2 linked regions of the Oligoflexus sp. genome follow. The protein of the gene in region 1 binds, or shares a complex with, the protein of each later gene. Links are inferred from orthologs where the notes say so. Each region holds a gene or a part of one and is shown in the gene's direction. Other genes may lie near its edges.

What was found. The genes of interacting proteins can lie anywhere in the genome.
Region 2: the proteins of fliM (region 1) and fliG are in contact, whole or in part, in a crystal structure (PDB 4QRM), measured with the Thermotoga maritima proteins. The link is inferred for Oligoflexus sp. from one-to-one orthologs. Residues at the interface, in WP_004081085.1 of Thermotoga maritima: Tyr124, Leu127, Asp128, Ile130, Met131, Gly132, Gly133, Pro134, Glu136, Pro139, Arg141, Thr144, Glu145, Ile146, Glu147, Ser149, Ile150, Lys153; in WP_004082903.1 of Thermotoga maritima: Phe122, Ser125, Glu126, His127, Pro128, Gln129, Thr130, Val133, Glu157, Arg161, Leu164, Leu165, Arg167, Ser169, Glu171, Val172, Glu175, Ile176, Asn179, Lys182.

Annotation. Positions count from the first base shown.
Region 1 is NZ_DASTAT010000140.1:79,621-83,724, forward strand. Bases 942-3,729 are described here. They hold fliM (flagellar motor switch protein FliM), read left to right. Parts: upstream 942-1,737; coding sequence 1,738-2,721; downstream 2,722-3,729. Other genes in these bases: VFO10_RS29370 (flagellar basal body-associated FliL family protein), read left to right, coding at 952-1,698; fliN (flagellar motor switch protein FliN), read left to right, coding at 2,733-3,161; VFO10_RS29385 (flagellar biosynthetic protein FliO), read left to right, coding at 3,178-3,729. Outside these bases: VFO10_RS29365 (hypothetical protein), read right to left, coding at 1-723; more of VFO10_RS29385, read left to right, coding at 3,730-4,104. UniProt on the Bacillus subtilis protein: One of the proteins that forms a switch complex that is proposed to be located at the base of the basal body.
Region 2 is NZ_DASTAT010000115.1:40,867-43,735, forward strand. It holds fliG (flagellar motor switch protein FliG), read left to right. Parts: upstream 1-868; coding sequence 869-1,870; downstream 1,871-2,869. Other genes in the region: VFO10_RS25085 (competence/damage-inducible protein A), read right to left, coding at 1-686; VFO10_RS25095 (PilZ domain-containing protein), read left to right, coding at 1,994-2,869. UniProt on the Bacillus subtilis protein: One of the proteins that forms a switch complex that is proposed to be located at the base of the basal body.

The DNA of each region.
Region 1 (4,104 bases):
CGTGAGGATAAGAGAAAGCGCCTGGCGCTCATTTTTGAATCCTTCGCGGGCTTTCGCTCTTTGATCACGCGGGAGCCAGTAAAAGCTCTCCTCTTCCATGCTGTCGGGATCCATGGAATAAGCCCCTTGCCATTCGAGTCCCTCACTTATTTCGCGTCTGAGCATCAGAGCCAGATAGGCTTTATGATCACGATCCTTGAAGCGTTCGCCTTCACCGAGTCCTGCAATCAGAGTCCAGGAATTCGCGGGACGCTCCGTATCGATCACGCTCATGCGCAAAGCCGTCTGATTCCAGCCGCTATCCTGAAGAGCATGCGCAAAACTCAAACCGCTGGCATCGGGAATCAGTGTGGCGGCATTCCAGTTTTCGAGGCTCACTTCGACCGCATCACTGGCCCTGAAACGCAAAGCATAGCGATCAAACCAGGTGCGACGCGGCGGTAACCTTTGATCCAAACGATCATAGGTATCCTCCCACGTTGGTTTTTCAACAAGTCCCGGATCCCAGGCCAGCTGCAGCGAAAGCCGCTCGCTCAGGAAGGTCCGCAGTCCGAATTGAAAATGATTGAGTCGTGGGCATTTGGTACCACAGGTGACCTCGCCTTCCACGAAGAGACGTCGGGGTTCGGAGGCGTCTTCGGTTTGAGCATAAGCTGCGGTTCCCAGCATGCCCGTCACGAGCATGACTCCCGACGTCAGTCTTCTGACAAATGATGAGTACAATTTTTGACTCCCCGTCACGCTCTTGACTCCTGTCGTCAGGGCTCTGACGCCTTGCTTTGGTTCAATCCCCAAAAGAATCGACTTTATCCTATGACTATCGCAAACGCTCCGCAAGCGCTTGCTTTTGCAAGGATGCACGCAGCTTTTTACAGCTTCTCGTAAAAATTGGACGCGTCGAAGCCTTGGCACATCTCTTGTAATCCTGACCCTGGCTCAACAGGAGTATTTATGGCAGAAGAAGGCAAAAAAGAAGAGAAAGAAAAAAAAGAAGGTGAAGCCCCTGCCGAGGAAAATCCTGAGCAGGAGGCGAAGAAGCGCAAGAAGAAGCTTCTGATCTTCGCGATTCTCGGCGTTTTGCTGATCGGTGGAGCAGGCGCGGGTGCCTTCATGTTCCTGAGCGGAGGCAAAAAAGCCGACGAGCATGAAATTACGGCCAAAGGCACCGCGGGAAAAGCGGATGAACACGGCGGCGAGAAAAAAGAAGAAGGCAAAAAAGCCGACGCGCCCGCCGAAGATAAAAAAGAAGAAGGCAAAGGTGAAGAGAAGAAAGCTGAAGGAGCCGGAGAGCATAAGGAAGGTGAAAAGGCCGCTGAAGGGCAGGCTGAAGGCGAAAAGAAAGCCGACGGCACGGCAGCGGACAAAAAGGACGCCAAGCCCCAGCTTGATATTGATTTCGGCGACACCTATAAAATGGCTGGATTTAACATCAACCTCGGCAACGCCCTGGAAAACCGCTATGTGCGGCTCGAGATTTCCCTTGAGTATAAAGGCGGCGATGCAACCAAGCAGGAAATTGAAAAACGCATGCCCCAGCTCCGCGATGCCATCATCGGCATCCTGCAGCGGAAAACGCGAGAGTTCCTTCTGGCGCCGGATGGCAAGGAAGCGCTCCGCAAAGAGATCCTGACCCGGATCAATCGTTATATGAAGACCAAGGTCGAAGCGGTTTACATCACGGATATGTTGATCGAGTGAATGAGCGGTTCCCTTTGATCGAATCACGAGGAGTGGCTGATGAGTCAGGTACTGTCCCAGAGCGAAGTCGATGCCCTTTTATCCGCGGTCTCGGATAATCGCGTCGACTCCGATGATGATGGCGGCCCTGAGGGCCTACAGAGCGGCGTCGTCCAGTATGATCTGGCCAACCAGGACAGGATCATCCGTGGTCGTATGCCCACGCTCGACATCATTCACGACCGCTTCATCCGCCTTTTCCGGGTGACGCTGTCCAACGCCCTGCGGAAAATGGCCAACCTCAGCGTGAACTCGACAGGTCCGCTGAAGTTCTCGGAGTTCATGAACTCCTTGCCTTTGCCTTCCTGTCTGAACATTCTGCGCCTCGATCCTCTGCGCGGCGCGGCCGTGATGGTGATCGAATCGAAACTGCTCTATGCGCTGGTCGACAGTTTCTTCGGCGGCAACGATGTGCCTTACACCAAAATCGAAGGCAAGGACTTTACCCAGATCGAAATCAAGATCGCCCGTCGCGTGGTCCTTTCCGCGATCGACGATCTGGAAAAAGCCTGGGAACCCGTCTATCCCCTGAAGATCGGTTATAGCCGTACTGAAATCAACCCGCAGTTCGTCGCCGTCGTGCCGCCTTCGGACGTTGTGATCGCCACGACCTTTGACGTCGAACTCGAAAAGGTTTCGGGAACGATCAAGATCGTGATTCCTTATTCCACGCTGGAACCGATCAAATCCAAACTCTCGGTCGGTTTCCAGAGTGAGCAGCTCGAAGTCGACTTCATCTGGATCAACCGGGTGAAGGAGCAGATCATGCAGACCACGGCGAACATCGTCGTGAAGCTGGGGGAAGCGAACATTCAGGTGCGTGACCTCATGAACCTGGAAGTCGGCGACATCATACAACTCGATACTGATGCCACCATGCCGCTCAACGTGATGGTCGAGGGCATTCCCAAATTTAAAGGCATCCCTGGTCTTTTGCGCGGCAATCGCGCGATCCGTATCACTGAATCCATGTTTGAAAGCTGAGGAGTCTCGCGATGGCTGATGATTTAAATCCGGAAGATTTTGGTTTAGGTGGTGATTTGGACGACGCCCTTGCGGCCGCTGCTGGCGGTGACGACGGTGGTGGTAAAGGCGGTGGGGACAAGGACGAAAATATCGTCATGACTCCCGAGGACTCGCGCCTCGCCCGTACGGACTTTTCGAAGCTGAAGATGATCCTCGATGTCCCGCTGAAAGTTTCGGTGGAACTCGGCCGCACCAAGATGCTGGTGAACGATCTTCTGCAGCTTGGTCAGGGTTCGGTGATCGAACTCGACAAGATCGCAGGGGAGCCCATGGAGATTCTGATCAACGATAAGCTCGTGGCCATGGGTGAAGTCGTGGTGGTGAACGAAAAATTCGGTGTGCGTTTGACCGACGTCGTGTCGCAGTTTGGTCTGGGTGATATGAGTCATAACGCCTGATAGAGAGGGCTTTCGCATGTTGCGGTTCTTTGCTGTGGTCTTATTGATGTTTGGTACGCGTCTTTACTCGCAGGAAACTCCGGCGAGCCCGACGCTGATGATGATGGGTCCCATCGATGGCGAATCGGATCAAAAATCATCCATCATCACCGTGCGCTATGATAGCAAACCAGGCTTCCCCAAACCCAAGGTGGAAGCCATGGGAAGCTTCATCCAGGTGACTCTGCCCAACACCATGGTGCCTAAGCCAGGGCAGTTCGTCGAGGCCAACAGTCCCTATATTCGCAAGTTCGCCGCGTTCCAGCTCGATGAGCAGACGGCGGGTTTGCGTCTCTTCGTAACCAAGGAAGCTGCGCACCTCGTCGGCGCTGTGACCACGGATATCCTGGAAAATCGCGTCGTCGTCATGCTCGATCATGCCGAAGCGGAAAAGCAGCTGCTGGCGCATTTTGATGGCGTTCCTGTCACGGGTGGTCCGACGGCGGAAGAGGTGGTGCAGAAAACGGAAGTGCGCAGCGATATTCCTGATCCAGCCAAAACCCAGGTGGTGGCCAAGGAAGCCCCTGCAAAAGCACAGGCAGCGGCTCCTGCTGCGGCAGCGGCCCCTTCCTGGAGTGATGGTCTTCAGGAAAAGCTGGTGATGGTGACCATTTTCATGGCGGTGATGCTGGCGCTGATGATCGGTATGAAGAGCTGGCGCCGCGTGATGACCAAAATGCCCGGCGCTCCCGTCCAGGATTATTCGCTGAAAACTCTGGCCACGCATGCTGTGGGTCCCAAGCAGAAACTCACCGTCGTGCAGGTCGGCCAGGAGCAGATTCTGCTCGGAGTGTCCCCGGACAATATCAATTTTCTGACCTCGCTGAAAAATCCCAACGATGCGCAGCCGCGTATGGCGATTGATCCTGCGCTGTTTCAAAAGCAGGCTCTGCCGAAGGAAGCG
Region 2 (2,869 bases), on another replicon or contig:
CTTTCCCGGCACCAGATTTTCACTTCGATATAAGGCGCGTGCGGCCTGTACCCTGATACCATCGTCGATCCTGCGATGGCGGCCTCGACGATTTCGCCCACGGCCGATTCGCTTTTGCCGATCAGATGCCAGCGGAACAGACGGAAAGCATCGCTGTCGCGACCGAGCTCCAGGAGCTGTCTTTCAATGCTGCTCTTCCAGATGGCTTTGATTTCCTCGGGCGGACCGGGAAGGATCCAGACCTGGAGGTCCTTTCTTTGCAGATAAAAAGCGTCGGCTGTGCCCGCGGGATTATCAAGGACACGCGACTGGCTGGGAAAATAGCACTGCTGCTTATTGGATTCGGGCGGTGTAATGCCGAGCATCTGAAAGCGCTGGATAATTTTTTCCCAGCTGCCGGATTGGAATTCCAGAGTATCCCCCCACCAGCGGCTGACCACCTGCCGGGTGATATCATCGGTCGTCGGACCCAGTCCGCCGGTGATAAAAAGCAGCCGCGTGCGGGCGGCTGCCAAATTCAAGGCGTCGGTCATTTCCCGTTCATCATCGGGGACTGCCAAATGCCAGACGGGGTTCATCTTCAGATTGACGAGCTGATCGGCGATCCAGGCGGCATTGCTGTTCACGATCTGCCCGGTGCTGACTTCGGTGCCGATGGTGAGAATACTGGCGCGTAATGGTTCCATATTATTCTCCGTCCCCAGGGGAATGACAAAAGCTCCGGCGTTGCGGCCCAGGGTCTGGCGGCAAAGCTGTAGGTGAGCATAAAAGAGCAGAGGTCCTGTGTCAAAGCCTTGACAGACTCTGCCTTTTGACGCCTTTGTGGCATACAATAGAACTGTCAAGGTTTACATGGCAGGAGTTCCCGGTGGCAACCAATAAGTACAGTGGCGCGCAAAAAGCAGCGATTCTTCTTCTCTCTTTCGGTGAAGAGATTTCCGCCGAAATCTTCAAGAGCATGACCGAGTTTGAGATCAAACGCATCGGTAGCGCCATGAGTCGCCTCGGGCGCCTGGAGCAGGAAATCATCGACGAAGTGATGATGGAATTCTACGGAATCCTGCAGCAGAACAAAAAGTTCTTCTATGGCGGCAACGACTTCACGATGAAGGTCATCGGCAGCGCCTTCAAAGGCGGCGAGGCGGATGAACTCATTGAGCAGTTGGCGCTCGGTTCATCGGCGAACCTGGATGCCCTGGAGCTGATTGATCCGAGGACCCTGACCAACTTCATTCGGAACGAGCATCCGCAGACGATCGCTCTGATCCTGGCCCACCTTGATCCGCAGAAGTGCGGCGAGGTCCTGAAGCTTTTGCCGGAAGCCTTGCACACGGAAATCATCCTGCGCATCTCGAACCTGGATGCCGTGGCTCCCGAGATCATCGACGAGATTGATGATGTTCTGCGCAACGAAATTCAGGCCATGGGTTCGATTTCGAGCCAGAAGATCGGTGGCGTGGAGCCCATCGCCGAGATGCTCAACCTTATTGATAAGGCCACGGAAGAGCAGATCCTCGACAACCTGGAAGAACGTGATCCGGATCTTGCCGAGCAGATTCGTCAGCTCATGTTCGTCTTTGATGACCTTGCCAAGATTGATGATCGCGGCATCCAGGAAATCATCAAGAATGTGAAGCCCGAGCAGTGGATGACGGCCCTGAAAACAGCGTCCGAAGCCGTGTCCGAGCTGGTATTCCGCAATATGTCCGAGCGTGCCGCGAAGATGCTGAAAGAGGATATGGAGGCGATGGCCGCTGTGAAGCTTTCCGACGTGGAATCGGTGCAGTATGAAATCGTTCAGGTGGCGCGGAAGCTGGAAGAGGAAGGCAAGATTATCATTGCTCAGGGTGGTGAAGCGGCTTACGTTTAAGCCGGGATTGATGCTCTTTAACCCTCTGGAATCCTTGGGACAAATTCGAAATATCTTAAGGAATTCCAAGCCTTGGCCGAAGCTGAATCGTAGCGCAAAAGCGCCCCAAGTACGAGGAAAGCCATGGCCAATCAGAACCGTCAGCTGCTGAAGAAACGCGCGCAAAGGCGGGAACTTTATCTGGGTGAGAATGTTCGTGCGTTTTTGATCCTGGGCGGTTCGCGAACGGTGGGTGGCGAGGTGATCAGCCTTTCGGAATCAGGCCTCGCTTTTGTGTGCGAACCTCAGGTCGATGCCGAGCTGCCGATCGGCCGCGTCGTGCAGCTGAAACTCTATTATGATGCCCGCCGTTATTTTACGACCTCCGTGGAAATTCGGAATAAGAGCGTTTTCAGCTCACAGGGCTCGCAGTATCTGCGGGTCGGTGTGTCGGCTGCGGCCGGTGAATCGGTGAGCGATGCCGAGGATCTTGTGAAGAAGGTGGAAGCATCCATCAACCTTGGCATGGATACCTGCGGTTTCCTTGAAATTGAAAATCCCATGTTCTTTGATGAGCATGATTACTTCAGCATCCGTGCGGTGCATCCTGAATTCATCCTCGTCGCCCCTTTGGAAAATCGACACTTTCTTTTGCCTGGTCAACCCGTGGAAGCGCGATTCAACATCCCCGGTTCCACCTCGTTCGTGGAGGACCTGATCGTCGATCGCTCCGTGCCCGATCGCGACTGGTGGGCGTCGGATGTTCTGATGCTGAACTTCGCGCAGAAGTCGGAAAAGACTCTGGCAAAGATCGCGAAGATGGCCATGATTCAAAAACCGCAGCTGCATGTGCAGGAGATCATGAAGGCCGGGTTTCCGATTCCCTATCTGGATTTTTTGCTGCGGGTCCAGTTTGCTGCGCGTGACAAGGATGATCCCCAGGTTGCGATGCTGAAGAGCAGCTTCTTCGCGCCGGGGCCCTACCTTGCGGAGCAGGATCTGAAGAGCGCGCGGGTGCTG